Regions from separate parts of the Bradyrhizobium sp. ORS 285 genome, predicted to be linked through region 2. Evidence: predicted binding sites of a transcription regulator. Region 2 holds the regulator's gene; each other region holds the start of a gene.
The links. Region 2 encodes LexA, which represses DNA repair genes until DNA is damaged. Its sites were predicted from a motif close to TGTTCNNNNTGTGTTCNG; they were not measured.
Positions count from the first base shown of each region.

Region 1 (10,191 bases), 2.9 Mb from region 2:
GACCTGATCCGCTGCCCCTCCGTCACCCCGGCCGACGCCGGGGCGCTCGGCGTGCTCGAAGCCCTGCTGAGGGACGCCGGTTTCACCACCCATCGGGTGACGTTCTCGGAGGCGGGCACCGCCGACATCGACAATCTCTACGCCCGGATCGGCAGCGAAGGGCCGCACATCACCTTCGCCGGCCATACCGACGTGGTGCCGCCGGGTGACGAGGCGGCATGGAGCCTTGGCGCATTCTCGGGCGAGGTGAAGGACGGCTACATCTATGGCCGCGGCGCCGTCGACATGAAGGGCGGCATCGCCTGCAGCGTCGCGGCGGCGCTCGCCTATCTCAGCGACAATGGCGGGCAGCCGAAGGGGTCGATCTCGTTCCTCATCACGGGCGACGAGGAGGACGTCTCGATCAACGGCACCATCAAGCTGCTGCAATGGGCCGCCGAACGCGGCGAGCGCTTCGACCATTGCGTGCTCGGCGAGCCGTCCAACCAGGAGGTCATGGGCGACTGCATCAAGATCGGCCGCCGCGGCTCGCAGTCCGGCACCCTGGTCGTCGAAGGCAAGCAGGGCCACGTCGCCTATCCGCACCGCGCCTCCAACCCGGTGCCCGACATCTCGCGCCTGATCGTGGCGCTGTCGGACGAGCCGCTGGACAATGGCAGCGCGCAATTCCAGCCGTCGAATCTCGAATTCACCACGGTCGATGTGGGAAACACTGCGACCAACGTCATCGCGGGCTTGGCGCGGGCAAAGTTCAACATTCGCTACAACGACTGCCATACGCAGGAGTCGCTGCGAGCGCTGGTCGAGGCGCGGCTGGCGAAAGCCTGTGGCAACCGCATCCGCGCCCATATCGACTGGCTGCCGTCGAACTCCAACGTGTTCCTGACCAAGCCGGGTCCGTTCACCGATCTCGCGGTCGCCGCCATCGAAGAGGTGACGGGCCGCAAGCCGGAGCTGTCGACGACCGGCGGCACCTCGGACGCCCGCTTCATCTCGAGCTACTGCCCAGTGATCGAGTTCGGCCTGGTCGGCCAGACCATGCATCAGATCGACGAGCGCGCCTCGGTCGCCGATATCGCGACCCTGACGAAGATCTATCGCGGCATTCTCGATCGCTATTTCGCGTGAGCGGCGCGCCTGATTCCGATCAGGCGGCCTTCACCTCCGCCAGGAACTGATCGACCTCGCGGCGCAGGTCGGTGGCCTGGCCGGCGAGACTCGCCGCAGAATCCAGCAGCGAACGTGCGGATCCCCTGGTGTCGGCGGCCGCGGCACTCACGAGCGCAATCGACGAGGAGACATCATTGGTGCCGCTCGCGGTCTGCTGCACGCTGCGGGCGATCTCCCGCGTCGTCGCGCTCTGCTCGGCCACTGCGCTTGCGACAGCGCCCGTGACACCGCTGATGGTGTTGACGACGGCCGCAATCTTCTCGATCGCAGCGACCGTGCTGCCGGTCTCGTTCTGGATCGCCGCGATCTGGCTCTCGATCTCCTCGGTCGCCTTGCTGGTCTGCGACGCCAGGCTCTTCACCTCGGAGGCGACCACGGCAAAGCCCTTGCCGGCCTCGCCCGCACGCGCCGATTCGATGGTGGCGTTGAGCGCAAGCAGATTGGTCTGCGACGCGATCGCGCGGATCAGCTGCACGACGTCGCCAATCCGCGTGGCACTGCCGGCGAGCGTGCGCACCTTGTCGGTGGTGTCGAGCGCCTGGCTGGTCGCATTCGACGATTCCGACGCGGCTTCCGCGATCTGCCGGGTGATCTCCTTCATCGACGCATCGAGCTCTTCGGATGCAGCCGCAACCGTATTGACGCCGGAGGTCGCCTGCGCCGCAGCATCCGCGACAGCGGTGGCACGAGACGCCGTGGTGCTGGCTGAGCCGTCGAGCGTTTCGGCCGACTGCTTCAGCCCGCTGGCGGCATCGCTCAACCGGCCGCACAGCGTGTCGATGACCTCGCCGAAGCGGCGGGTGAGCGCCTCGATCTTCTGCCGGCGCGCATCGCGCCGCGCCTCGGCATCGGCGCCCTGCAGCGACAGCCGGTCGGCCTCCGCAGACTTCTCCTGCAGCACACCGATGGCATTGGCAAGGGTGCCGACCTCGTCGGTGCGGTCGCGATAGGCGATCGCCACATCCCGCTCGCCGCCGGCGATGCGCCCGATCAGTTCGGTCAAGGTCGAGAGCGGCTTGATGACGCGGCCGTTGAACCAGATCGTGCCGAGCGCGGCAGCGGCGATGTTGACCACCAGCAGGACGAGCGCAAGGACGAAGCGAGCCTGGGCTTCGCTGATCGCGGCCTCGCTCTGCCGCAGCGCCTCGGTCAGCGCGGCATCACGTAGGGGCAGGATGGTGTCGAGGATCGGGAACAGCGAGCGCAGGAACTGATCGGGATCGAGCTCCAGCACCTTGCCGCGGTTCGGCGCCACCTGCGACGTATAGAGCTCGCCGCCGCGCGCCCAATAGCCGTTCTCCACCTCGGCGATCGCGGCGAAGATCGGCTTCTGATCGATCTCGGCCGCGGCGAGCTTGGCCGTCGCCCAGATGCGGTCGATGCGTCCCTTGAAGGCCGCCAGCGCTTCGGCCGGCTCGCCGGCCATCGGCTGCTTGGTTGCGATCATGCGAATGAGCGTGGTCGTGGCACGGCCGGCCCAGTCACGCAGGTCCCAGCCGATGACCGCCAGCCGAGCCGCCTGGCCGACGGCGGGATTGGCGGCATTGATGCGGCGAACGATGACCTCGACATGGCTGCCGGTCGCTTCCTGCACGGTGAACATCTGCGGCACGTAATCGCGCATGATCACATCCGGCCGAGACGCCTTGGGCTGGGCCACCGCGTCGAGCGCCGTGCCCCGCAGCGACTTCAGCTTCTGCTCGATCGGGTCCAATGCCGTCAGGTCGTCGCGCAGTTGCGCGAGGCTGCGCGCCTTGGCGAACGCCTCGTCCGATCCACCGGTGATCTTTTTGAGGGCCGCCAGTTCCTCGGCCGTCGCCGGGTTGGCGGATGCGAGGCGCGGGTTGACCCAGGCGCGCTCGATGTTGAGCTTCTCGGGCAGCCGAAGCATGGCCGCGAGCAATTGCGCATCGCTGCCCGCGGTCCGCGCCGCCTGCAACGAGGTCAGCTGCTGCCAGGCGAACAACACGGTGGCGAGCAGACCGATCACGGCCCCGAGCAGCAAGGAGAGCAGGAACACTTGACGAATGCGCACGACGGACCTCGCTGAACAGCAGCCTCAAGGTCCCGATACCAGCGAGGATTTCAATTTGGAGTTAAGAATGTCCGTCCCGCGCTGCGCAACCGGAACTAATTAGGACGAAAATTCTCATATGTTAACAACACGGACCAAAGGCCTGCTGCGGAACCGACCTCAGTAATCGACCTTCACGAGATACAATCCCTCCGGCGGCGCAACGACGCCGCAGGCCGCGCGGTTGCGAGCGGCCAGGGCAGCGGCGAGATCGTCGGCGCTCCAGCGGCCCTGCCCGACCCACACCAGCGAGCCGACCATCGAGCGCACCTGGCTATGCAGGTAGGACCGCGCCGAGGTGAGGATGGTGATCGCATCGCCGTCCCTGACGACATCGAGCTGATCGAGCGTCTTCTCCGGCGACTTGGCCTGACATTCTGTGTCACGGAACGTCGTGAAATCATGCTTGCCGATCAGGCGCTGGGCAGCGGCATGCATCGCATCGGAATCGAGCCGCTGCGGCACGCGCCAGACGCGACCGGCCTCAAGGGCGAGGTTGGAGCGGCGGTTGACGATGCGGTAGCGGTAGTGCCGCTTGCGGGCCGAGAAGCGCGCTTCGAAGTTGTCGGGCACGATCTCGGCATCGAGCACCGCCACCGGATTGGGCCGCAGATGCGCGTTGAGCGCATCGCGCAATTTGTCGGGGCGGAAGTCTTTCTCGATATCGCAATGGGCGACCTGGCCGGTGGCATGAACGCCGGCGTCGGTGCGGCCCGAGCCGTGGACGCGGGTCGGCACACCGCAGGTCGCCTGCACCGCCTTCTCCAGCGCGCCCTGCACCGAAGGCAGCGTCTCCTGCAGCTGCCAGCCATAGAACGGCGCGCCGTCATATTCGATGGTGAGCTTGTAGCGGGGCATCGCCTTAACTGAGTTCGCCGTCATCGCCGAGCTTGACCCGGCCATCCATCAATGGACGAAAGTTGTTCGCGAGATGGATGCGCGGGTCAAGCCCGCGCATGACGGGCTGCGGTGATCAGCCGAAGCGCAGGCCGGGTGCCACGCGGGTGCCGCGCAGGAAATCTCCGGCTTTCATCGGCCCCTTGCCGGCGCGCTGCACCTCGGTGACGCGGATCGCGCCGTCGGCACAGGCGATCGTGAGCTGCTCGTCGAGCACCGTGCCCGGCTCGCCCCGGCCGTCGGCCAGCGCGCAGCGCAGGATCTTCAGCCGGACCGCCTCGCCATCGAAGGTGATCTCACTCCAGGCACCAGGGAACGGCGACAGGCCGTGGATGTGACGCAGCACGGCGTGCGCCGGCTTCGCCCAGTCGATCCGCGCCTCCGCCTTCTCGAGCTTGGCGGCGTAGGTCACGCCGTCCTCGGCCTGCTTGCTCAGCGTCAGACCGCCGCGCTCCAGCGCGGACATGGCGCGCACCATCAGGTCGGCGCCGATGCGGGAGAGCTTGTCGTGCAGATCCGACGCCGTCATCGCATCGGTGATGGGAAGGCGCTCGGCCATCGCGACGTCGCCGGTATCGAGCCCGACATCCATCTTCATCACCATCACGCCGCTCTCGGCATCGCCCGCCATGATCGCGCGATTGATCGGCGCCGCACCGCGCCAGCGCGGCAGCAGCGAGGCGTGCAGGTTGTAGCAGCCGAGCCTGGGCGTATCGAGGATCGCCTGCGGCAGGATCATGCCGTAGGCGACGACGACGGCGACATCAGCCTCGTGCGCGCGGAATTCGGCCAAGGCCTCCTCGGTCTTCAGCGTCTTCGGCGTCAGCACGGGAATGCCGAGCCGGCGCGCCTCCGTCTCGATCGGCGTCGGCACCAGCGCCAGACCACGACGGCCGCCGGGCTTCGGCGCGCGCGTGTAGACGGCCGCGATCTCGTGGCCATGGCCGGCGAGCTCGAGCAGGGTCGGCACCGCGAAATCCGGTGTGCCCATGAAGATCAGGCGAAGGGGCATGTTGTGCGGCCCTCAATACTTCGTCCTCTCGTCATGGCCGGGCCTGTCCCGGCCATCCACGTCTTAGCGCCAACGCAGTCGGCAAAGCGTGGATGCCCGGGTCAAGCCCGGGCATTACGGAGGAGAGAGTTGATCGTTACTCGCCCGCGCGCTTGGCGGCCTTGGTGAACTTCTTCATCACGCGGTCGCGCTTGAGCTTCGACAGATAGTCGATGAACAGCACGCCGTTGAGATGGTCGATCTCGTGCTGGATGCAGGTGGCGTACAGCCCTTCGGCATCCTCCTCGCGGACCACGCCGTCGAGGTCGGTGAAGCGCACGCGCACCCGCGCCGGACGCTCGACCTCCTCGTAATATTCGGGGATCGACAGGCAGCCTTCCTCATAGACCGACAGCTCATCGGACTTGGCGATGATCTCGGGATTGATGAAGACGCGCGGCTCGCGCTTGCCTTCTCCGTTCGCGTCGGGTTTCGCCAGATCCATGGTGATGACGCGCACGGGTTGCGCGACCTGGATCGCCGCGAGCCCGATGCCGGGCGCGTCGTACATGGTCTGGAACATGTCGTCGACCAGCTGCCGGATCTCCGGCGTGACCTTCTCGACAGGCTTGGACACCAGCCGCAACTGCTTGTCGGGCAGGATGATGATTTCTCTGAGGGACATGGCGCGCGATTTAAGCCCCGAAGCCGGCGCGGTCAATGTGAGGGCGTGCGGTTAAGACTTCGCTAACCATGAATTTTAACCAGTCGTTAACCATGCTTCTTAAGCCGGCCTTAACCATAAATGTTCTCTCTTCGTTCGCGAGATCTTGCGAATCGGATAGACGGGGGTGATGACCGCCAGCCCATCGCTGACTCCTGCGTTGAATCCTGCGCTCAATCCTGTCGTCGTCATGATCGGCGACCTGCCCGTGCGCGCCAGCGACGCGCTGATCGGGTTCGGCGTGCTGGTGGTGCTGCTGCTCATGATGATCGGCCTGGCGGTGGCCCGCTCCGGACGGCGGAGTGCGGAGCTTGCCGCCCGGCAGGCGATGCGCACTGAGGAGATCGAACAACGGTTCGGCGAAATGATCCGGGTGCAGAGCGAGGCCTCCGGCCGGGTCGATGCGATGGCCCAATTGCTCGCCGGTCGGCAGGTGGACCTGGCCCGCAGCGTCAACGAGCGGCTCGATGCCGTCACCCATCGCGTCGGCCAGTCGATGGAGCAGACCACGCGGCACACGATGGATTCGTTGCGCGTGCTGCACGAACGGCTCGGCATCATCGACAACGCGCATCGCGATCTCAGCGAGTTGACGACGCAGGTCTCGACCTTGCGCGACGTGCTCGCCAACAAGCAGTCGCGCGGCGCGTTCGGCCAGGCACGGATGGAGGCGATCGTGCAGGACGGGCTGCCGAAGGGCAGCTTCGCGTTCCAGTACACGCTCGCCAGCGGCAAGCGGCCGGACTGCGTCGTGTTCCTGCCCGACAACAGGCCGCTGTGCATCGACGCAAAGTTTCCGTTGGAGGCGGTGACCGCGCTGCACGACGCAGACACCGACGAGGAGAAGCGCGCCGCAGCGCAGCGCCTTCGCACGGACGTCCTGCGCCACGTCAACGACATCGCGGAGAAGTACCTAGTGGTCGGCGAGACCCAGGACACCGCGCTGATGTTCGTGCCGTCCGAGTCGGTCTATGCCGAGATCCACGATGGTTTCGACGACGTGATTCAGAAGGCCTATCGTGCGCGCGTCGTGCTGGTGTCGCCGTCGCTCTTGATGCTCGCGATCCAGGTCATGCAGCAGATCATGAAGGATGCCCGCATCCGCGACGCCGCCGACCAAATCCGCAACGAGGTGATCCATCTCGGCGACGATCTCGGCCGCCTGCGCGAGCGCGTGCTCAAGCTGCAGAAGCACTTTGGCGACGTCGGCGAGGACATCCGCCAGATCCTGATCTCCGCCGACAAGATCGAGAAGCGCGCTGCGCGGATCGAGGAGCTGGATTTCAGCAAGCAGGAAGCGCCAGTGGACTCGCCGCGGATAGCACCGGCTGGGGGGACGACGCCGGATCTGTTTCCGCTGGCGGGCCGCATGCAGGCGGGGGAGTGATGGTGGCGTCGCGACAGCCGTCCAAATCTGCTACGACCCGCTCATGACCGCACCCGACGCGACAACCGACCGCGCAGCGACCACTGCAAAGCCCGAGTCCAAGCCCGCCCCCACCTGGCGCGAAAGCATGGCCGTCTATCTCCAGCCGCGCGTGCTCGTGGTGCTGTTCCTCGGCTTCTCCTCGGGCCTGCCGCTGGCGCTGTCCGGCTCGACCTTGCAGATCTGGATGCGCGAGCTCGGCGTCGATCTCGGCACCATCGGGCTGTTCGCGCTGGTCGGCACGCCCTACACGCTGAAGTTCCTGTGGGCGCCGCTGGTCGATGCGCTGCATGTGCCGCTGCTGACGCGCGCGTTCGGGCGGCGGCGCGGCTGGCTGCTGTTCGCGCAGCTGCTGCTGATCGGCGCCATTCTGCTGCTGGCGCTGACCGACCCGGCGGATGCGCCGTTCATGGTGGCGCTGGCGGCGCTGCTGGTGGCGGCGACGTCGTCGACCCAGGACATCGTGGTCGACGCCTTCCGCGTCGAGAGCCTGCCGGAGAGCGAGCAGGCTGCCGGCATGGCATCCTACGTCGCCGCATATCGCATCGGCATGCTGGTCTCGACGGCCGGCGCGCTCGTGGTCGTCAGTGCATTCGAGAATGCAGGGCTGTCGCGACCGTCATCCTGGATGTGGGGCTATGTCGTGATGGCGGCCCTGGTGCTGATCGGCACGATCACGGCGCTGGCCGCGACCGAGCCGCCGCAATCCAAGCAGGCCGAAGCGGCGATGGGTGCGGACACCGCGCTCGCCCGCGTGGCGCATGCGGCCGCCGGGGCCTTCCTCGAATTTCTTGGCCGGCGCGACGCGCTGGCGGCGCTCGCCTTCGTCGTGCTGTTCAAGTTCACCGACGCGTTCTCGGGCACGATGACCGCGCCGTTCGTGATCGATCTAGGCTTCACCAAGGTCGATTACGCCGCGATCGTGAAGGGCGTCGGCCTCGCTGCCACGCTCGCCGGCGGCTTTGCCGGCGGCTTCGTGGCGCGGCGCTATTCGCTCGCGACAAGCCTCTGGATCGGCGGCGTGGTGCAGGCGCTCGCGAACCTGTCGTTCTCGTGGCTCGCGATCGTCGGCGTCAATCAATGGGCGCTGGCGCTGGCGATCTCGGCGGAGAACTTCACTAGCGCGATCGGCACCGTGATCTTCGTCGCCTATCTCTCGGCGCTGTGTAAGAACCCGCTGCACACGGCGACCCAATATGCGCTGCTCACCGCGCTGGCCGCAGTCGGGCGAACCTATCTGTCGTCGGGAGCAGGCTATGTTGCGAAGGCGACCGGCTGGCCGGTGTTCTTCGTGATCTGCGTGCTGGTCGCAATCCCGAGCCTCGTGCTGCTCGCCTGGCTGCAGCGGCGCGGGCATTTCGATGAATTAGGGCCAGTGAGAGTCTAGCTGCCACATGGAGCTACACTGTCATCACCTGCGAAGCGGGCGATGACAGCGGAGATTGTGGCGCTATATGCGCATGAACGCGCCGAGCGGTTGTTAGCGCTTCACCAGGCTCCACTTCGTCACGACCGCCTCGCTGATCTGCCCGGCATCTTGAGCGCAGGTGATCTCGTCGACCTTCACGGCGATCTGCTTGCCGAGCAGGCCCTTCAGTTGCGACGCCTGCGCGGGGCTCGCGGTGACCAGCTGGAACGTCTCCGGGCCGGTTTCGAGATTGCACAGGCCGCTCGGCGGCGGCAGGCGGCGCGGCTCGCTGGTGATCTGATAGGCTGATGACGGCTGGCCCGGCTTGGCGCCCTTGACCTTCAGCGCGCTCAGTTCGCCCGACAGCACGTCGCCGGTGTTGAGCGGCTTGCCGGCCTTCTGCGGCGCTTCGCCCTGCTGGGCGAGCACTGACGCTGCCGAGAGCGCCATCCAAATCGCGCCCAAAGCCAGCCGTTTGCCGAATCCGCGTTTCGTCATCATTCCACTTCCGTCTGTGCTTAGAACAAGGTGCGCTGCCGCATCGCGGCCGAGAGCGTGCCTTCGTCGAGATAGTCGAGCTCGCCGCCGACCGGCACGCCATGTGCCAGCCGCGTGACCTTGACGTTCGCCTCCTGCAGGAGGTCGGTGATGTAGTGCGCGGTGGTCTGGCCATCGACCGTGGCATTCAGTGCGAGGATGATCTCCTGCACCTCCGGCGCATGCGCCCGCTGCACCAGCGCATCGATGGTGAGATCCTGCGGACCGACACCGTCGAGCGGCGACAGGGTGCCGCCGAGCACGTGATAGCGGCCGTTGGACGCCTTGGCCCGCTCCAGCGCCCAGAGGTCGGCAACATCCGCCACGACCACGATCATCGCGGGATCGCGCCGCGGGTCGGTGCACACCGTGCACGGGCTCTGCGTGTCGATGTTGCCGCAGGTCTTGCAGACCTGGATGCGGTCGATGGCGACCTGCAGCGCAGACGCCAGCGGCACCATCAGCGCCTCACGCTTCTTGATCAGATGCAGCGCAGCACGCCGCGCCGAGCGCGGCCCGAGGCCGGGCAGGCGCGCGAGCAGCTGGATCAGGCGCTCGATTTCAGGACCGGCGACGGCCATCAGGTCAGCAACATCTGGAGCAAGGAACGACGGCAGTCTCGATCCACCTCTCCCCGGCGGGGAGAGGTCGCGCCGCAGGCGCGGGTGAGGGGGTTTTCCGCAACCGAGAGACCTAAGGCCCTCACCCGGATTGCATCTGACGATGCAATCCGACCTCTCCCTTCGGGAGAGGTGACCCCCATCTGCTGCGCCAGCAAGCCGAAACCCGTCATGAACTAACCGAAGCCGAAGCCCGGCGGCAGGCCGAGCTTGCCGGTGATCGCCTGCATCTTCTCCTGCATCGCCGCTTCCGCCTTGCGGCGCGCATCGCCATGCGCGGTGACCAGGAGATCTTCGAGGATCTCGGCCTCTTCCGGCTTGAGCAGCGACGGATCGATCTTGAT
Region 1 is NZ_LT859959.1:264,033-274,223, reverse strand. Features, by position in the region: gene dapE (succinyl-diaminopimelate desuccinylase) at 1-1,128, shown strand, start outside; gene BRAD285_RS01205 (methyl-accepting chemotaxis protein) at 1,148-3,205, opposite strand; gene truA (tRNA pseudouridine(38-40) synthase TruA) at 3,365-4,102, opposite strand; gene fmt (methionyl-tRNA formyltransferase) at 4,218-5,153, opposite strand; gene def (peptide deformylase) at 5,290-5,817, opposite strand; gene BRAD285_RS01185 (DNA recombination protein RmuC) at 5,987-7,243, shown strand; gene BRAD285_RS01180 (AmpG family muropeptide MFS transporter) at 7,287-8,669, shown strand; gene BRAD285_RS01175 (hypothetical protein) at 8,763-9,188, opposite strand; gene recR (recombination mediator RecR) at 9,209-9,808, opposite strand; gene BRAD285_RS01165 (YbaB/EbfC family nucleoid-associated protein) at 10,024-10,191, opposite strand, start outside.
Region 1: a site for LexA is predicted at 5,939-5,956, ahead of BRAD285_RS01185 (DNA recombination protein RmuC). Genes of this name have one in related genera too.

Region 2 (10,191 bases):
CAGAGATCGTTCTTCATGACCGCGGTCGTGCTGATCGCCGTCATGGTCGACCGCCGCGCCGTCACCTTCCGCACCCTCGCGGTGGCCGCGATGATCGTGCTGATCGCCGCTCCCGAAGCGCTGGTGCATCCGAGCTTCCAGATGTCCTTCGCGGCAACGCTCGGCCTCGTCGCGCTGGTGCAGTTCGGCCTGCCCAGACTGTTCGCGACGCCGGACTCATCGACCACGCAGCGCATCGCGCTGTGGGGCGGCCGTGAGCTTGCCATGCTGCTGCTGGCCTCGCTGATCGCGGGGCTCGCGACCACGCCCTACGCCGCGTTCCACTTCCACCGCATCACGCCCTATGGCGTGCTGGCCAATCTCGCCGCGATGCCGGTGGTCTCGGCGCTGGTGATGCCCGCAGGGCTGCTGGGCCTGATGGCCGCGCCATTCGGGCTCGATGGTGTCTGGTGGATGCTGATGGGCTGGGGCATCGACTGGATGATCGCGGTGACGCGCTGGGTGGCCGCGCTGCCCGGCGCCGTCGGGCGCATGGCCGCGTTCGGCATCGGCCCGCTGGTCCTGGGCAGCCTCGGCCTGATCCTGATCGGCCTGCTCAGGACGCCGTTGCGCTGGTCAGGCGCGCTGATGCTGGCAGCGGCAACGTTGTGGGCGGCCGCAGCGCCGCTGCCCGACATCCTGATCTCCGGCGACGGACGCGCGGTGGCCGTGCGTGGTGGCGACGGGCGGCTGCATGTGATGCGCAGCGGCAAGGACGTGTTCGCCACCCGCGAGTGGCTCGCTGCCGATGCCGATGCGCGCCTGCCGGCCGACTCGTCGCTGGGTGACGGCGTGTCCTGCGATGAGGCGGGTTGCGTCGTGGCGATGGCAGACGGCCGCCTGGTCGCGATGGCCCTGCGCGCCGACGCGCTGGCCGACGATTGCGCCCGCGCTGCGCTCATCGTGACCACGCGCGCCGCACCGTCGTCCTGCGCGGCCGGGGTGATCGACCGCCCGCGATTGCAGCAGCAGGGCGCATTGATGCTGACCCGCCAGGGCCGCGGCTTCGCCGTCACGCCTGTCCGCGCCGCAGGCTCCGACCGCCCATGGGCGCCGGCACCGCCTGATGCGACCGAGTTCGAACCGACATTGGTGCCGCGCGCGCCCGCGTCGCGCGTTCAGGATGCGACGCCGCCAGAGTCGGAGCAGGGCGTCGACGATTAGTTCGGTGGATCGCTCATTGCTGCGCGACGGCCCTCGGCACCGGCAGATGCCGGCCGAGAGCCGCCGCGATGTTGGCGCGCGATCCGAGGAATGCGATCAGTTGGCGATCAGATCGTCAGGTGATGCTGATGCGCCGGATCGATGGGGTCTGCGCCGCCGGCCGCTCCTCTGCCTGCTCGGGACGGTGCTCGCCGGGCTGCTTGGTGACGGGCAATTGCAGCACCGTCACGCGCTGGCCCTCGCAGAGCTGTGTCACCAGGACGTGGCGGCCGTCGGCGAACTCGATCGCGTCGTGATGGCGATCGGGAATGTGCTTCTCGATGGTGTTGAACTTGGCGACGCGCTCGCGGATGGTCCGCGTCCACAGCCAGCGGCTGTCGTAGCGGACGTCCTCGGCGAAGGCGAGCTCGGTGCCGGGCAGCATGCACACCGCAACGGTCGGCTCGCTTTCCAGCGCGAAGCCGCGGGTTGCAGTGCCGCGGAACGTCGTCGAGATCAGCGTCTCGCCGACTTTGGCGGGACGGGAGGCAACGGCATGGAGGCTGTAGTCACACATCGGATCGCTCCTCGTTCAGAGATAGCTGACCCACGCTCCCCCCGGACAGGCGCAGGCCTCTATCAGAGTGGACATCGAGGAGAATGTTAGCGCGCGCTTCGCGGCAATTCTGCGCTGATCTTCATCGCGTGCAGCCGCTGACGATCACAAGCGTTTGAGCATGCCGCGCTGCACATCATAGGGTGCGCTCGCGTGTGACTTGTTTTTGAGCTACGCGCGAAGCTCGTTCGCGCTTAGCCGACCGATTGTGCATCTCGCGATGCTAACCGCGGTGCATCACCGCGACTGCGCGGCGTGCGCGATCAGTACTTGCGATACAGCCCGACCAGCTTGCCCTGGATCTTCACCCGGTTGGGCGGCAGGATGCGCACCTCATAGGCGGTATTGGCCGGCTCGAGCGCGATCGATGCGCCGCGGCGGCGGAAGCGCTTCAGGGTGGCTTCCTCATCGTCGATCAGCGCCACCACGATATCGCCGGTGTCGGCGGTCTCGTTGCGCTGGATCAGCGCCATGTCGCCGTCGAGGATGCCGGCGTCGACCATCGAATCGCCGCGCACCTCCAGCGCATAGTGATCGCCATTGCCGAGCATGTCGGCCGGCACGCTGATGGTGTGGCTGCGCGTCTGCAGCGCCTCGATCGGCGTACCCGCGGCGATGCGGCCCATCACCGGCACCGCCACCGGGCGCTCGCCATCATCAAGCGCCGGTGTCGACGTGCGAACCTTGCCGAGATTGCCCTCGATCACCGACGGCGTGAAGCCGCGGCGGTTGCCGGCGGCCTGCGACAGCTCGGGCAGCTTGATGACCTCGATGGCGCGGGCGCGATTGGGCAGCCGGCGGATGAAGCCGCGCTCCTCCAGGGCGGTGATCAGGCGGTGAATGCCGGACTTCGAACGCAGGTCGAGCGCGTCCTTCATCTCGTCGAAGGACGGCGGCACGCCGGCTTCCTTGAGCCGTTCGTTGATGAACCGCAGAAGTTCGTACTGTTTGCGCGTCAGCATCTCGACCTGGTCCCCGGTTTGATGTCGTCCGACTCGCGAGCTCCTCGATCGGAGCTCCTCATCTCTCTGCGAGCCGGACGAGCGTCTTCGCGTCGTTCCGCAACATACTAAAAACAAATCATGAACGGACACTATATGTTCGATGTGTGTTCCGCAATCCTAAAAATATGATGAACGGACCGGGCTTTGCCGGGGGACGCGGCTCAGTTCGGCAGCCGCAGGATCTCGCAGGGGCTTCCCGCAGGGGCCTTTGGCGCAAAGGCGGGACGAATGACGAGTGCCTGCGAGAGCGCGAGATTGCCGAGCAGCGACGAATCCTGCTGCGTCACAGGGGTCGCGACCAGCGTGCCGTCGGCGCGCTCCTCGAGCTGCGCGCGCAGATAGTCCTCGCGCGAATCATTGGCGCCGAGCTCGCGGCCGAGCAGGGCGGTCTCGCGCGGCAGCAGCGCCTCGCGGCCGAGCAGGCTGCGAATCAACGGCACCAGGAACAGGATGGCGCAGACATAGGACGACACCGGATTGCCCGGCAGGCCGATCACGCGCATGCCGCCGAGCCGTCCGTGCATCATCGGCTTGCCCGGCCGCATCGCGATCTTCCAGAACGCCATCTCGACGCCCTCGGCCTCGAGCGCCTGCTTGACCAGGTCGTGATCGCCGACCGAAGCGCCTCCGGTGGTGACCAGGATATCGGCCTCCGCCTCGCGCGCCCGGCGGATGCCGGCGACCGTCGCCTCGAGCGTGTCGGCGGCGATGCCGAGATCAATCGGTGTCGCGCCTTCGCTGCGCATCAGCGCCCGCAGGCCGTAGCCGTTGGAATAGACGATCTGGCCGGGGCCGGGCGCCGAGCCCGGCATCACCAGCTCGTCGCCGGTGGCGAGCAGCGCCACCTTGGGCCTGCGCCGCACCGGCAGCGCCGCATGATTCATGCTCGCGGCGAGCGACAGGTCGCGGTCGCTGAGCCGGCGGCCGGCCTTGAGCAGCACCATGCCCTGATGGAAGTCGACGCCAGCGGGGCGGATGTGCCGGCCCTTGATCGCGGGCTCGTTGATGACGACGTGGCCGGCTTCGGCACGCGTGTCCTCCTGGATCACGACCGCGTCAGCCCCTTCGGGCACGACGCCGCCGGTGAATATCCGCGCCGCCTCGCCGGGACCGATCACGCGATCGAACGGCCGTCCCGCCGCGACCTCACCGATCACCTGCAGCCGCGCCCCGCTCGTGGCCGCATCCGCCGCGCGCAGCGCATACCCGTCCATCGCCGACATCGCCTCCGGCGGCTGGGTCCGCAGCGCCGCAAGGTCATGCGCCAGCACCCGGTGGAACGCCTCGTCCAGCCCAACCATTTCCTCGGCCAGCGGCTCGGCGCCGGCAAGCACCGCGGACAACGCATCGGACACCGGCATCAGGGCCATCAGAGTTCCTTTGGAGGAAAGCGCACGAGTCGAGGGAGTCGCGTTCTAACCGAACGCGCACCGTGCGGCCAAGGGGCTCGGCTGTGATAGGTCTCTCAGGCTATGAAGCACCCAGGGCCGACGAGCAATCAGACCGGGTGCCTGATCCAGACATTCGGTTCGACATAGACGGCGTGCTCGGCGGACACGAGCACGGGCACCAGCGCGCCGGGAATCTCGATCTCGCCCGCGCGATCGAAGGCCACGCCCGTCCATTGCGTCCACTCCGCGAGCGTGCCGACGATGGTCATCGAGCACGGCGCAATCTTGACGATCTCGCCGCCAATTGCGAGGTGCGTGCGCAGCCAGGAATCCGTATGCTGGCCATCGGCGCGCCGCCGTTCGAGATAGGCGCGCATCGGCATGCGCGGCACCAGATGCTTCTGGTTCGGCCGCACCGGCGCGTAGAGCTCGGCGAAACCCTTTGCACGCGCGCAGCCCTTGAGCGCATCGAGCATCGCGCGCGAGGAGCCCGACACGCGCGCCTTCGGCAGCAGCGCGATCTCCAGCGCGCTCATCGTCGTTGGCCGTCGACCCAGCATGCGGTCCTCATGACCCCAGCGGATCACCTCGTCCCAGCCCGCATCCGGCAGCGTCGTGCGGTCATCGACGCCGAATGCAAAGGGAATGGCGAAGGCGCGCCCGACCACCTCGCCGCCATCGAGCGCAGCAAAGGCGCAGTCCGCAAAGTGCCCGAATGCAGCCTCGCCGTAATATAACATCGCCGTTCGGTCCTGCCGCATGAACTCCGGCCAGAGGCCGTCGAGCTCGGGTGCGAAGACGCGCGGGATCAGGTCCGGCCGGTCGCGCAGGGAGATGATGGTGAGGGTCATGCAACGTTCCAAACTGCGGTGATCGGGGCGGGGCAAGCAACCTTTAGACCGCTTGGCGTTTTAGGCGTTTGGAGCCTGTACAGCCAAGCCCGCAGCCGCTGCACGCGCCGTATACGGTAGATTCGCCGATGCCGAATTTTATCTTCGCCTTTTCGGAATTGTCTGCTATATTGATTTGGTCCCGTGCTCGACAGGAGGGGCGCTTCGCGATCGTCACGGACGTGGAGTGCGGGATGCGGTGGCCGCAATGATGTCGCAGCGGGCCTTGATGGCGCGCGGACGAACGGCAGCTTGCGGACGTGAAGTCGCGTAGTCCTGGCATCCCGACGCCGATGCCAAGCCGGCGGGTGATGATTCCGACGGCGACGGTGGCCAACAAGCCGAGCACCGGGGAGATCGCGTATAAGCGTGAAGACCATCGCGCAGGGAATGCCGGATGTCGGCTGGACCTGTGGTGACTGCCGCCTGCTTTTCTTGTTGCAGGCGGGCCATGGGTTGCGGCCTGCAGCCCGGCATTCCCTGCGCCCTCCGTTCGGACGAGGGTGAATGAACCAGCATCACTCGGGCATGTCATGCCGCGAGAACGAGTTTGCATGATTGAAGGTCAGGGAGCGTGGGCCTTCGCGATCAGTTCACACGCGTGTCATGCGTACTCCGCCCTCCGCTGTCGTCCCTGCGAACGCAGGCACCCATACCCCCAGGGAGCAGTTGTTTTGCGCGATGCCCGACCAGTCCTGCTTCATCACCATCTACGGTGGTTATGGGTCCCTGCGTTCGCAGGGACGACAGTGGTGTCTTTGGTAGCGTCACGGGCAGCTCCGAAAACTATAGCAGTTGTTCGACTTGTCCCGGCGAACGCATCAGAGCCCCAGCGCGGCCATGGCCGCCGCCACATCATCCGTGGAGCGCACCAGCACCGCTTTCAATCCGCTGGCCCGCGCGCCTTCGACATTCTCTGCGAGGTCATCGAAGAACACGATCCGCTCCGCCGGCACGCCGATCGCCTGCACCACGTGCTCATACGCCTCAGCATCAGGTTTGCGCAGGCCGATCGACGAGGACAGGAAGATCTCGCGGAAGTGACCGAGCAGGTCGGCATAAACAGGCGAGAAGTGATTGATATGCGGCTGGTTGGTGTTGGAGAACGCATAGAGCGGCAGCCGCGAAGCAGCGCGCGCGAGCAGGGGGGCGATGCCGGGCATCGGGCCGACGAAGATCGCGTTCCAGCCATCGAGAAACTGCGCGTCGCTGATGTCGATGCCGAGCTGCCGGCGCAGATTCGCGAAGAACGCGGCGTCGGAGACGGTGCCGCGCTCATGACCTTGGTAGACCTCGTCGCGCATGAAGCGGGCCGCGAGATCCTGCGGCGCGCACCCCGCATGCCCCGCCCAGCGCGCGACGACCTGGCCGAAATCGATGTCGATGACGACGCGGCCGAGATCGAACAGCAGCGCATCGGCCGCGCCGGGGCGGAGATCGGAGGGAAGCATGGCGACGCGCGTCTTTGCCGAGAGGGGAGCCGAAAGAGTGCTCCCTCAATAGCGATAGGGCTCGATGTCGACCAGCGGAAACGCGCTGACCACGCTCGGCAGATTCGTCGCGGTCGCCGGGTGCAAATACGAGCCGTTCAACTCGCCGAACGAGGTGACGCCGAGCAGGCCGAGCGCGCGGATGACCTCGTCCTCGAGCAGCTCCAGCATGCGCAGGACGCCGTCTTCGCCGGCCGCGGCGAGCGCCCAGCATTGCAGCCGGCCGATGCCGACGAGGTCGGCGCCGGAGGCGATCGCCTTGACGATGTCGGTGCCGCGCGAGATGCTGCCGTCGACCATGATCTTGGCGCGGCCCCTCACGGCCGCGACGACCTCCGGCAGCACATGCATGGCGCCGCGGCCATGATCGAGCTGGCGGCCGCCATGATTGGAGACATAGATCCAGTCGACGCCGTGATCGACGGCGATCTCTGCGTCCTCGGCGGTGGCGATGCCCTTGATGATCAGCGGCAGCTTGAACTTGTCCTTGATCAGCTTCACCGTGTGCCAGCTCAGCGCTTTCTGATGGTCGCCGCCGGTGGCGCGCAGCCGGCTTTCGCGCACGTAACGCTTTGCGATGTCGCGCTCGCGCCGGCTGTAATGTGCGGTGTCGACGGTGAGGCAGAACGCGGTGTAGCTGTTCGCGACGGCACGGCTGACATAGTCCTCGACGAAGGCGTCGTCACCGCGGACATAGAGCTGGAAGATGCGCAAGGCGTCGGGCGCGGCCTCCGCCGTCTTTTCCAAACCCGGTTCCGAAACCGAACTCAGCATGTGCGCCGCCCCGAACCGGCCGGCGCCGCGTGCCACGCTGGCGGCTCCCGCCGGATCGAAGATCTCGAGCGCCCCGACCGGGGCCAGCACCACCGGCAGGCGCAGCCTGCGCCCGAAGCTCTCGACCGAGGCGTCGACCCGGGAGACATCGCGCAGCACGCGCGGACGAAACGCGATCTCATCGAGCGCCATCCGGTTCCGCCGCAGCGTCGTCTCGGTCTCGGCGCCGCCGATGATGTAGTCCCAGGCGTTCTGGTTGAGCTGGGCGCGCGCCTTGCGGATGAACTCATGCAGGTTCTGGAACTTCTCGTCGCTGGCGCCGAGCTCGACGTTCCGCCACCCGGGTTCGATCGGGGTCTGTTGATTCATGTCTGCCTCCCAGCAACCATATTATCATTTGTTATCCAGCATCGCCCATCGGACAGCCGCTGTGCAAGCCATTCCGAACTGCGGCTGGCGCGGCCGCGCAGCGGCATCCATGCGCCGTGGACATCGATTCGATCGGGGCCACGTCGTTCATTCAGTTGTGATCACCAGGTGACCGTGAAAGCCCGGATAATGCAATCAGGCGGCGACGATCTTGAATTCAGCTTGTCAACGGCCATTTCCGGTGCGGGCTCACGGCGCGCCATGGTAGGCTGGGCGGACCGGTCAGGCCGCGGCGGCGGAGCTTCGGCCTTGAAGAAACCGGAAATGTGGTGTGAGTTCGTGGTCCAATCATGCCGCTGACGCGTTCGAACACGTGTGATCGGACGGCCATCAAACCAAGCTCGGGAAGCAAAACAATGCGGAAAAACTGGCTGTTCTTGGCGGGCACGATGACGGGCGTCGGTCTGACCCTGATGGTTTCGGGGCCGGAGGGTGCGCAGCTCATCGCCAAGGCCAAGGCAGCGGCCGGCATGGCCGACACCTATACGCAGCTCAATCTGTTCGGTGCGGTGTTCGAGCGGGTTCGCGCCGACTACGTCGAGAAGCCGAACGATCCCGCGCTGATCGAAGGCGCGATCAACGGCATGGTGTCCTCGCTCGATCCGCATTCGCGCTACATGAACGACAAGTCCTGGCGCGACATGCAGGAGACGACCTCCGGTGAGTTCGGCGGACTCGGCATCGAGGTCACGATGGAGGACGGTCTCGTCAAGGTCGTCGCGCCAATCGACGACACCCCGGCGTCGAAGGCCGGCATCCTCTCCGGCGATCTCATCGCCAAGATCGATGGCGACGCGGTGCAGGGCCTGACGCTCGAACAGGCGGTCGCCAAGATGAAGGGCGGGGTCAACACCAAGACCAAGCTGACGATCATCCGCAAGGGCAAGGACGCTCCAATGGATGTGACCCTGAATCGCGAGATCATCCGCGTGCGCCCGGTGCGCTATCACACCGAGGGCGGCGACATCGGCTACATCCGCGTCACCTCGTTCAACGAGCAGACCACCGAGAGCCTGCGCAAGGCGATTGCCACCATTTCCAAGGAGATCCCGCAGGAGAAGCTCGCTGGCTACGTGGTGGACCTGCGCAACAATCCGGGCGGCCTGCTCGATCAGGCGGTGTCGGTCTCCAGCACGTTCCTGCCGCGGGGCGAGGTGGTGTCCACGCGTGGCCGCAATCCCGAGGAGACGCAGCGCTTCACGGCGCGTGGCGGCGATCTCACCAAGGGCAAGCCGCTCGTGGTGCTGATCAACGGCGGCTCAGCCTCGGCCTCCGAGATCGTGGCGGGCGCGCTGCATGACCACAAGCGCGCGACCCTGATCGGCACGCGCTCGTTCGGCAAGGGCTCGGTGCAGACGATCATTCCGCTCGGCGCCGGCAATGGTGCGCTGGCGCTGACCACGGCGCGCTACTACACGCCGTCGGGCCGCTCGATCCAGGCTCAGGGCATCGCGCCGGACATCGAGGTGAAGCAGGACGTGCCCGACGATCTGAAGGACCGCACCGACATCAAGGGCGAAGCATCGATGCGCGGGCATCTGTCGGCGGCCGACGGCACCGAGCAGACCGGCTCGCAGTCCTACGTTCCGCCGGACGAGAAGGACGACAAGGCCTTGCACGCGGCGTTCAACGTGCTGCGCGGCGTCACCGTCAATGCCGATGTCCGCGCTAAGGCGGCGGTGCCGAACTGATTGCTGTTTGTCAGGGGCAAGGGCCGTGCCGGTCTCGCGCCCCGCTTTCGCTCACACCCGACGGGGCGGCCTTGCGGCCGTCCCGTCGTGGTTTTCGACCAGCGTGTACAGGCGGACACGGAGTATGTCCGACTGTTTCGGGTAGATCATGCTGACAGGCGCGCGTTCAAGCGAGCGAATGGTATGATCGAACGACAGGGTTTGAAATCGGCTGATGGAAAGCCGACAAATTGCAGCGGTATTTATCGATCGTCCCTCAGGCCGCATCGGAGCGGGCGCGCCGCCCGGACGAGCCGCCGGCGCGATGGCTGGCAAACAGGCTTCGCACCTCGGCCGCGGGCTTCGGAGGGCTGAACAGATAACCCTGCATCTCCGAGCAGCCGAGCCGCTTCAGCACCTGGCGCTGCGCCTCGGTCTCGACACCCTCGGCGGTCGTCGACATCTTGCGGATGGCGGCGATGTTGACCACCGCCTGCACGATGCTCGCGGACCCCTCCGACTCCGAGATGTCCTTCACGAAGCAGCGGTCGATCTTGATCTTGTCGAACGGAATCCGCTGCAGATAGCTGAGGCTGGAATAGCCGGTGCCGAAATCGTCGAGCGCGATGCGCACGCCGAGCGCGCGCAGCTCGTGCAGAGTATCCAGCGCATCATCGTCGCGGATCAGCACGGCTTCGGTGATCTCGAGCTCCAGCCGCCGCGGCGACAGGCCGGACGCCGCGAG
Region 2 is NZ_LT859959.1:3,211,987-3,222,177, forward strand. Features, by position in the region: gene BRAD285_RS14430 (ComEC/Rec2 family competence protein) at 1-1,203, shown strand, start outside; gene BRAD285_RS14435 (hypothetical protein) at 1,319-1,759, opposite strand; gene lexA (transcriptional repressor LexA) at 2,062-2,760, opposite strand; gene glp (gephyrin-like molybdotransferase Glp) at 2,964-4,172, opposite strand; gene BRAD285_RS14450 (hypothetical protein) at 4,301-4,954, opposite strand; gene BRAD285_RS14460 (HAD family phosphatase) at 5,905-6,534, opposite strand; gene BRAD285_RS14465 (alpha-hydroxy acid oxidase) at 6,580-7,716, opposite strand; gene BRAD285_RS14470 (S41 family peptidase) at 8,133-9,467, shown strand; gene BRAD285_RS14475 (EAL domain-containing protein) at 9,724-10,191, opposite strand, start outside.

Region 3 (10,191 bases), 3.5 Mb from region 2:
CGTCTCGGCGGCTTCGCGCAACAATTTTTGTCCGGGCGCATCGAGCTTGGCGATGTCGTCGAGCACGGCGGCGGGGGCTTCGGCGTTGGTCCGGATGTGCGGCAAGCCGGCTTTGGCGTAGCGCTCGCGCTGCAGGTCGCGCGCGGCGGCGACGCGGGCCGCGACCTCGGCGGAGCCTTCCCGCGCGGGCGGCAGGATCAGGTCGGCCGCGGTGACGGCGGGCACCTCGATGCGCAGATCGATACGGTCCATCAGCGGGCCGGAGATGCGGGTCTGATAGTCGGAGGTGCAGCGGTCGATGCGGCCGCGCTTGCAGGCATAGCCGGGCTCGAAGGCGTTGCCGCAGCGGCACGGGTTCATCGCAGCCACCAGCATGAAACGGGCAGGGTAGGTGACGCGGTGATTGGCGCGCGAGATCGAGACCTCGCCGTTCTCCAGTGGCTGACGCAGCGAATCCAGCACGCGCGGATCGAACTCCGGCAACTCGTCGAGAAACAGCACGCCCTGATGCGCCAGCGAGATCTCGCCGGGCCGGGCGCGCAGGCCGCCGCCGGTCAGCGCGGCCATGCTCGCCGAATGATGCGGGCTGCGGAAAGGCCGCCGGTTGGTCAACGCGCCGCCCTCGATCTCGCCGGCGACCGAGGCGATCATCGAGACTTCCAATAGCTCGGCAGGCGACAGCGGCGGCAGGATCGATGGCAGCCGCGCCGCCAGCATCGATTTGCCTGCGCCAGGAGATCCGATCATCAGGAGATGATGCCCGCCAGCGGCGGCGATCTCGAGCGCGCGCTTGCCGCTCTCCTGGCCCTTGATGTCGCGCAGGTCGAGCAGGCTCGCGGGCGCCTCCTGGATTTTCGGCTGCGGCCGCGACAGCACCTGCGTGCCCTTGAAGTGATTGGCGATCTGGATCAGCGACGTCGCCGCGATGATCTGCAAATCGGGACTGGCCCAAGCCGCCTCGGCGCCGCAGGCTGCCGGGCAGATCAATCCCTCCTCACGCGCATTGGCGCCGATCGCCGCCGGCAGCACGCCCGCCACGGGCGCGATCGAGCCGTCGAGCCCGAGCTCGCCGAGCACGGTGAATCCGCTGAGCGCATCCGGCGGAATCGCGCCGATGGCGGCCATCAGCCCGAGCGCGATTGGCAGATCATAATGACTGCCTTCCTTGGGCACGTCCGCCGGCGCCAGATTCACCGTGATGCGCCGCGCCGGCAGCGCCAGCCCTGAGGCGATCAGTGCCGAGCGCACCCGCTCGCGCGCCTCCGAGACCGCTTTGTCCGGCAGGCCGACGATCGCGAACGCCGGCAGTCCGGGCGCGACCTGGACCTGCACGTCGACCGCGCGGGCCTCGATCCCCTCGAAGGCAACGGTGGAAACGCGCTGGACCATGGTGCCCCTCCCGGATGGGAGGCTAGCGGAAGCCCGGGCCGTTCGCAAGAACAATACAGGAACACCAAGGGGCGCCGGATGCACTCCGTTAACGACAGCCTGACGCCTCCGTAGTCCGCGGGACTGGGCTTAACGCCGCTTTAGTCCGGCCTTCGCATTCTTCCGCGAATTGATCACCGACGAGCGCTGCGTCACAGCCGGCGGCGCCGCCAACGAGAGATGTGCGATGCCCCCAGCGCCTTCGGCAGCTCCCTCCGCCAAGACGCCTGCCGGCGAGGCGAGGACGGTGTCCGAGCTCGCGACCGACATGCTGCGGCGGACGACGAGCCTGTTCCTGGCCGGTCCGCGACCGGCCTCTGACGAGCAGCTCGATCTCTATGACCAGATGTTCGCCCGCCTGATGCCGCAAGTCGCGACCGACGTGCTGGCTGAGCTGAGCAAGTCGCTCGCCGCCGTCGAGCGCGCGCCGTACGCCACGGTCCGCCTGCTGGCCGTCCATCCCGAGCTGCGCATTGCCGGGCCGATGCTGGCCAAGGCACAAGTTCTCACTGAGCGCGATCTCGCGGAGTTCATCCGGACCTCCAGCCCCGCGCATCTCGTTGCGATCGCCAGCCGCCGCGGCGTCAATGACACGCTGACGACGCAGCTGATCGCGCGCGGCTTTCCGCCGGTGCGGATGGCGCTGGCGCAGAATCTCACCGCAAAACTGTCCGAGGACGGCTATCGCAGCCTGTTCAAGATCGCCGAGCGCGACGAGGAGTTGGCCGAGAAGCTGGCGTTGCGCACCGATCTGCCGGCCAAGCTGTCGCGCGCCTTCGTCGCTGCCGCCAGCGAGGGCGCACGCACCCGTTTCATCAAGGCCGCGCCGCCGGCGACCCGCGCCACCCTGCAGGCCGCCCCGACCCGATCGGCGGGCGCAGCGATGCGCGCGATGTGGGACTATGAGCAGGTCAAGGCCGAGGTCGCCGCGCTCAACCGCACCGGCAAGCTCGGCGACTCCGCGGTCAACCGCTTCTGCGTGACGGGCGATTTCCCGGCCGTGATCGCGGCGCTGGCGCTGCTCTGCGTGGTCTCGATCGATACGATCGAATCGCTCTTGCAGGAGGAGCGCCTCACCGATCTCCTGCTGGCCTGCAAGGCGGCGCGGCTGAGCTGGGCGACGACTGCCATGATCCTGCGCGCCCGCCCCGGCTGCGATGCGCTGCCGGCCGACGATGTCGAGGAGGCGCGCAAGCGCTTTGAGAAGCTGGTGCTGTCCGAGGCGCAGTGGAAGGTGCGCGGCCTCGAATCGCGCTGAGCGGGCGGCGCGGCCTCAGCCCGGCGGCGTGCTGTAATTGGTGAAGTCGATCTTGAACATCGCCGGATCGAGCTTCTTGGTGGTGTCGAGATTGTAGACGGCGATCGTGGTGTCGTAGCCCTGCGGGTCGGTCACAGTCCACTGCTTGAGCTGGCCATCCTTGGCGCCGAGCATCAGCATCAGCCGGCTGGTGCCGATCAGCGCCTGCTTCTCCTCGATCGTGATCGTCACATAGAGATCGTCCGCCGACACCGCGATCACATTGGTGTCCTTCAAGAGGTCGATGCGGTCGGACAGGAGATAGCGCAGCGGCGTCTGCGACAGCGGGTAGACGTCCTGTGTCGCGAGCTTGCGGTCGCGCACCACCAGCGACGAGCCGTCCGCGACAATGTCGATCGGCGTCGGCGGCTCGTATTCGAAGCGGACCTTGCCGGGCTTCTGGATGTAGAAATCGCCCTTGGTCTTGCTGCCGTCCGGACCGACCTGGACGAAGTTTCCGACCAGCGTCTGCAGCGACGACAGATAGGCGCTGACCTTCGCGGCCACGGCCTTCTGGTTGGCGTCGAACGAGGTGAAGATGCTCGCCGGCACGTTGCGCCGGGGATCGGGAATCACGGGATTGGGCGGCGTGGCCTGGGTGGTCGCGGGGCCGCCGCGCTGCTCGGAGGCGCCGAGGGGGCCGCTCTTCGCACCCGCCTTCGGCGCCGGCGTGCCCTGGGCGGCCGCGGGGCCGGCCGTGGCGCTCACGGCCATAGCGGTGAGGGCGCAGGCCGCCATCAGGGCGGACATGCGGCGGCCGCGCGGTGCCGCGGGAAGGAAAAAGAGGCTGTTCGACAAGGAGCTTTTCAAAACGACGTCCTGATTTCTTACGCGTTTCTATCGTGGTTCGGTCGGTCAGCGTGATCGTAATTGCGTGAAGTTACGACCCGGAAACGGCAGTTCTGGGACCAAAGCGGGCGGGGATCAGAACCCGCCCTCTTCCTCGGGCACCAGGATCTCGCGCTTGCCGGCGTGGTTGGCCTGGCCGACGATGCCTTCCTGTTCCATCCGCTCCATCAGCGAAGCGGCCTTGTTATAGCCGATCTGCAGCCGGCGTTGAATGTAGCTGGTGGAGGCCTTGCGGTCGCGTTTGACCACGGCAACCGCCTGCGCGAACAGGTCGTCGCCGCCGCCGCCACCCATGCCGGTGGCGTCGAACACGGCGCCGTCCTCCTCGCTCGGCTCCTCGGCGGTGACAGCTTCGAGATATTCCGGCGAGCCCTGGGCCTTGAGATGGCGCACCACCTTCTCGACCTCCTCGTCGGAGCAGAACGGGCCGTGCACGCGGCTGATGCGGCCGCCGCCGGCCATGTAGAGCATGTCGCCCTGGCCGAGCAGCTGCTCGGCGCCCATCTCGCCGAGGATGGTGCGGCTGTCGATCTTCGAGGTCACCTGGAAGGAGATGCGGGTCGGGAAGTTGGCCTTGATGGTGCCGGTGATGACGTCGACCGACGGACGCTGCGTCGCCAGGATGACGTGCAGGCCGGCGGCGCGCGCCATCTGGGCGAGGCGCTGCACCGTGCCTTCGATGTCCTTGCCGGCGACCATCATCAGGTCGGCCATCTCGTCGACGATGATGACGATGTAGGGCAGGGGATCGAGGTCGAGCTTCTCCTCCTCGTAGATCGCCTTGCCGGTCTCCTTGTCGAAGCCGGTGTGGACCGTGCGCGTCAGCTCCTCGCCCTTGGCGCGGGCTTCGGCCACGCGGGCGTTGTAGCCGTCGATGTTGCGCACGCCGAGCTTGGCCATCTTCTTGTAGCGCTCCTCCATCTCGCGCACGGCCCATTTCAACGCGACCACGGCCTTCTTCGGGTCGGTCACGACGGGTGTGAGCAGATGGGGAATGCCGTCATAGACGGAGAGTTCGAGCATCTTCGGGTCGACCATGATCAGCCGGCACTGGTCGGGCCGGAGGCGGTAGACCAGGCTCAGGATCATGGTGTTGATCGCGACCGACTTGCCCGAGCCGGTGGTACCGGCGATCAGCATGTGCGGGGTGCGGGCGAGATCGATGATGATGGACTCGCCACCGATGTTCTTGCCAAGGCACAGCGGCAGCTTGGCGACGCTCTCGGTCGCCTCCTTGGCGACCAGCAGCTCGCGCAGGTAAACCTTCTCGCGATGCACGTTCGGCAGCTCGATGCCGATCGCGTTGCGGCCGGGCACGACGGCGACGCGCGCCGACAGCGCGCTCATCGAGCGGGCGATGTCGTCGGCCAGACCAATGACGCGCGACGACTTGATGCCAGGTGCCGGCTCCAGCTCGTACAGCGTGACGACGGGGCCGGGATGCGCCTTCACGATCTCGCCGCGCACGCCGAAATCCTGCAGCACGCCTTCCAGCGCGCGCGAATTGGCCTCCAGCTCGCTCTTCGACAGCGGCTGGCGATCGGATGATTTCGGCGCCGCCAACATCGAGACCGACGGCAAATCGTATTTGTCGCTGGACTTCTTCGGCGGAGTCTTTGGCGCCGGCTTCTTGCGCGCCCTCGGTGCCGGTTCCTCCTCCTCTTCGTCCTCCTCGTCTCCGGCCTCTTCCTCCTCGCTTTCGTCCTCCTCCATCTCGGGCGCGAGCGTCGGCTTCTTCTGGCCGCGGGCGAGGCTCGGCTCCTGCCGGCCGGCGGCGGCCGTGCGCGGCTGCGGGCCGGAGGAGACCAGCGCGCGATAGGCCGTCGCGAGGAACCAGCCGATTTGCGCTTTCGCGCTCATGATGGCGTGGAAGATCCAGCCGAGCCGGATGGCCTTGCGGTCGTCGTCATCCTCGGGATCGGCGAGCGGCGTGTCGTCCTCTTCCTCGTCGAGCAGGCTCGGATCGGCTTCCTTCGCGCCCAGGCCGCCGGCGACCAGCAGGCAGCCGATCATCGCGACCAGCAGCAGGCTGCCGAGCACCATCCGATAGATCACGCCGGGCGGTCCGAACACCACGGCCGGCGCGCGCACCAGCGCATCGCCGACGACGCCGCCCAAGCCGGTCGGCAGCGGCCAGGCATGCGAGCGCGGCCAGCAGCTGGCGAAGCCCGCGGCGATGACGGCGGCGAGCACCCAGGCGCCGAAGCGCAGCGCCTCGCGGTCGAACGGCCGGTGCGTCATCATCCGCCAGCCGCGGATCGCGAGCGGCAGGATCGCCATGATCGAGCCGAGCCCGAGGATCTGCATCAAGAGGTCGGCGCTGATCGCGCCGGGATAGCCGAGAATGTTGCGGATCGCGCGCGAGGTGGCGTGGCTGAGGCTGGGGTCCTGCACCGACCAGGTCATCAGCGCCGCGGCGGCCACCCCGCACAGCGCGATCAGGCCGAGGCCCGCGAGCTCGCGCAGCCGCCGCACCAGCGCCTCGCGCAGCGAGGTCGGCAGGTGGTTGACCAGGGGAATGACTCGTTCGATCGCCGGCATCCGCATCCGCCCCGCGATTATCCGAGTGTCTCGACCAGCCGGTGCAGCGCCTCGCCCGTCGAGGCGGCATCGGCCACTAGCGCCAGCCTGATATAGCCGGCACCCGGATTGAAGCCGTCGGGCTGCGGCCGCGCGAGGTAGCTGCCGGGCACCACGCGCACGCCGGCGTCGCGATACAGCCGCAGCGCGACCTCCTCGTCGCTGCCGCGCTCAGTGACGTCGAGCCAGACGCAGAAGCCGCCCTCGGGTCGCGTGTAGCCGTAGCGGTTGCCGATGATCTGGTCGGCGAGATCGAACTTGGCGCGGTACAGCCGGCGGTTCTCCTCGACATGCGCCTCGTCGGCATAGGCCGCGACCGCGACGTGCTGCAGCGGCACCGGCACCTGGGGCGCGGCGACATTGCGCAGCTCATGGAAAGCCGCGAGAAACTTGCGGTCGCCGGCAGCAAAGCCGATCCGCATGCCCGGCACGTTGGAGCGCTTCGACAGCGACTGGAACGCAACGACGTTGCTGTAGTCGGGTCCGGCATGCTCCAGCATGCTGCCCGGCGCCTCACGGGTGTAGATCTCCGAATAGCATTCGTCGCTGAAGATCAGGAAGCCGTAGGCATTGGCGAGCCGGACCAGCTTGCGCATGTAGTCCACTGATGCCACCGAGCCCTGCGGATTCGCCGGCGTCGCGAGGTAGAACGCGACGGTGCGCGCCAAGGTGGCCTCGTCGATCGCATCGAGATCGGGCAGGAAGCCGTTGTCCCGCGTCGTCGGCAGATAGATGGAGTCGCAGCCCGCCGTGCGGGCGCCGACGCCATACACCGGATAGAACGGGTTCGGCATCAGGATCGCAGGCTTGCCGCGGCGCGGGCCGACGTGACGGAGCGCGGCGTGGGCGGCGAAGAACAGCCCCTCGCGGCTGCCGTTCAGCACCAGAATCTCGTGCTCGGCATCGATGGCGCGCGGCAACGCGAATCGGCGCGACAGCCAGGCACTCGCCGCCTTCCGGAACGGCTCGATGCCCTTGGCGGCGGGGTAGCGGCCGAAATCGGCGATGTGCTGCGCCAGCACCGGCCCGACGAAATCCGGCACCGGATGCTGTGGCTCGCCGACGGCGAGCGTGATCATCGGCTTGCCCGGCTGGTAGGGGGCGAGCAGTTCGTTCAGCCGCGCAAACGGCGAGCGTTCGCTCTCCGAATGGCTGGCGCCAGCGGGCGCGGGGGATGAAGCGGTCATTGCCATACGTAAAACGCGCGCCAAACCAGTGGAAGCCGCCGATCGCCCATGAACCGGTGCCTTTTGCGGTCACCATAGGTGGGGCGAGGTTAAGACGCGATTAACCATCGGCGCTGCCGCACGTTTTGATGGTTTTTCGCATGCCGATCCAGAGGCAATTTCGCAACAGCGGCCGACATTGTGGTGATTCGGGCGGGGGCGGGGGGAACCGCAGAACCGTAGGGTGGGCAAAGCGGCCGCAAGGCGGCAGCGTGCCCACCGTCGGGCCACGCCGTCGCGGTCAGATGGTGGGCACGGCGCCACCGCGAGCTCGCATGAGGAGAGAGCGGTGAAGCGCCTTTGCCCACCCTACGCACCGTCAGCGAGGCATGAGAAACACAGGGCGGCCCGGTGCGCCGGAATAAGAATGGGAATCTACGCGCACCGGGCCTTGGCCGAACTACTTGGGGGCTTAGTTCGGATGAGGAGCATGTAGCACGGTCGTTTTTCCGGCGTATTGCCGGTGTTCGTTGATTTGTAGAATTTGATGTCGGAACACACCGATTGCGGCGGCGGCCGGCGCAATCCTTAACGGAGATGTCCGTCGCCACCGTGGCCTTTCGGCCTCAACGCTGATGCCAGCCTTATTAGTTGTCGGCGGCGTCTGGAAGCGATCTCGGCGGCGATAGATTTCCAATCGGAAACATCCAGTCACGTAGCGCATCAATCGACATTTCACGAAACGAGATTGGCGCATCTCGACCATCTTTGGCGGGCATCACCGATTCCTGGGGCGTGCGGACATGCGTCGCGCGCCAGTGGATTCCGAACGATCGAAAGAGCGTCGATGATGCGTCTGAGACTGCCGGGCGTGCTTGCCCTGATGCTGCTGGCCATGCCCGTTTCGTCGCTGCCCCGCATGGCGGTGGCGGCGCCCGCCGCGGCTGCGAGTTCGATCACCATCGAGGGCAACCGGCGCATCGAAGCCGACACCATCCGCTCCTATTTCAAGCCGGGCCCGTCCGGTGCGCTCGATGCCGGCCAGATCGACGACGGCCTGAAGGCGCTGATCGAGACCGGCCTGTTCGCCGACGTGAAGATCGACCGCCAGGGCGGCCGGCTGGTCGTTCGCGTGGTCGAGAACCCCGTGATCGGCCGCGTCGCCTTCGAAGGCAACAAGAAGGTCAAGGACGAGCAGCTCCTGGGCGAGGTGCAGTCGAAGCCGCGCGGCACGCTGTCGCGCCCGATGGTGCAGTCCGACGCGCAGCGCATCGCCGAGATCTACCGCCGCTCCGGCCGCTATGACGTGCGCGTCACGCCGGAGATCATCGAGCAGCCCAACAACCGCGTCGACCTCATCTTCACCATCACCGAGGGCGTCAAGACCGGCGTGAAGTCGGTCGAGTTCGTCGGCAACACCGCCTACTCCGCCGCGCGCCTGCGCGACATCATCAAGACCCGCGCGACCAATTGGCTGAGCTTCCTCGGCAACAACGACGTCTACGATCCCGATCGCGTCGAGGCCGACCGCGACCTGATCCGCCGCTTCTACCTGAAGAACGGCTATGCCGATGTCCAAGTCGTCGCCGCGCTCAGCGAATATGATCCAGAGCAGAAGGGCTTCCTGGTCACCTTCCAGATCGAGGAGGGCCAGCAATACCGCGTCGGCTCGGTCGACTTCCAGTCGACGGTCGCCTCGCTCGACCCCAACAGCCTGCGCGGCTATTCGCGAGTCAATGTCGGCGCGCTCTACAATGTCGAGCAGCTCGAGAAGTCGGTGGAGGAGATGCAGATCGAGGCCTCGCGCCGCGGCTTCGCCTTCGCGGTTGTGCGTCCACGCGGCGACCGCAACATGGAGGCACACACCGTCGCCATCGTGTTCTCCGTGGACGAGGGGCCGCGCACCTATATCGAGCGCATCACGATCCGCGGCAACACCAGGACCCGCGACTACGTGATCCGGCGCGAGTTCGACCTCTCCGAGGGCGACGCCTATAACCGCGCCCTCGTCGACCGCGCCGAGCGCCGGCTGAAGAACCTCGACTTCTTCAAGGAGGTGAAGATCACGACCGAGCCGGGCTCGTCGAGCGACCGCGTGATCCTCGTGGTCACGCTCGAGGAAAAGTCGACCGGCGACTTCTCGATCTCCGGCGGCTATTCGACCACCGACGGCGCGCTCGCCGAGGTGTCGATCTCCGAGCGCAACTTCCTCGGCCGCGGCCTGTTCGCCAAGGCCTCGGTCACCTATGGACAGTACACCCGCGGCGTGTCGCTGTCCTTCGTCGAGCCCTATCTGCTGGATTACCGGATCGCACTCGGCCTCGACGTCTCCTACCGCCAGCAGCTCGCCAACTCCTATACGAGCTATGGCACCCGGACCATCGGCTTCAGCCCGCGGCTGGGATTCCAGTTGCGCGAGGACCTGTCGCTGCAGCTGCGCTACTCGCTGTACCGGCAGGAGATCACGCTGCCGTCCTATCTCGCGAACTGCAACAACAACTCGGCCAATGGCCTGCTCGCCTTCAATCCGACGCCGACCTATATCCAGAGCGTGCTCGGCGGCGTCGACCCGACCAATTCGACCACCTCAGGCGTGTACGGCTATGGCTGCTATGGCGACGGCGAATCCAGCCTCGCGGTGCGCAAGGAGCTGAACGACGGCGCGGCGCTGACCTCGGCGCTCGGCTATACCTTGAGCTACAACACGCTGGACAACACCAAGAACCCGACCGACGGCCTGCTGATCGACTGGCGCCAGGATTTCGCCGGCGTCGGCGGCAATGTCAGCTATCTGAAGTCGGCGATGGACGCGAAATACTTCACGCCGCTGGTCGCCGACATCGTCAGCGTCATTCATCTGCAGGGCGGCGT
Region 3 is NZ_LT859959.1:7,512,306-7,522,496, forward strand. Features, by position in the region: gene BRAD285_RS33825 (YifB family Mg chelatase-like AAA ATPase) at 1-1,389, opposite strand, end outside; gene BRAD285_RS33830 (DUF2336 domain-containing protein) at 1,616-2,686, shown strand; gene BRAD285_RS33835 (outer membrane lipoprotein carrier protein LolA) at 2,702-3,439, opposite strand; gene BRAD285_RS33840 (DNA translocase FtsK) at 3,650-6,121, opposite strand; gene BRAD285_RS33845 (aminotransferase class I/II-fold pyridoxal phosphate-dependent enzyme) at 6,133-7,347, opposite strand; gene bamA (outer membrane protein assembly factor BamA) at 8,168-10,191, shown strand, end outside.
Region 3: a site for LexA is predicted at 1,436-1,453, ahead of BRAD285_RS33825 (YifB family Mg chelatase-like AAA ATPase). Genes of this name have one in related genera too.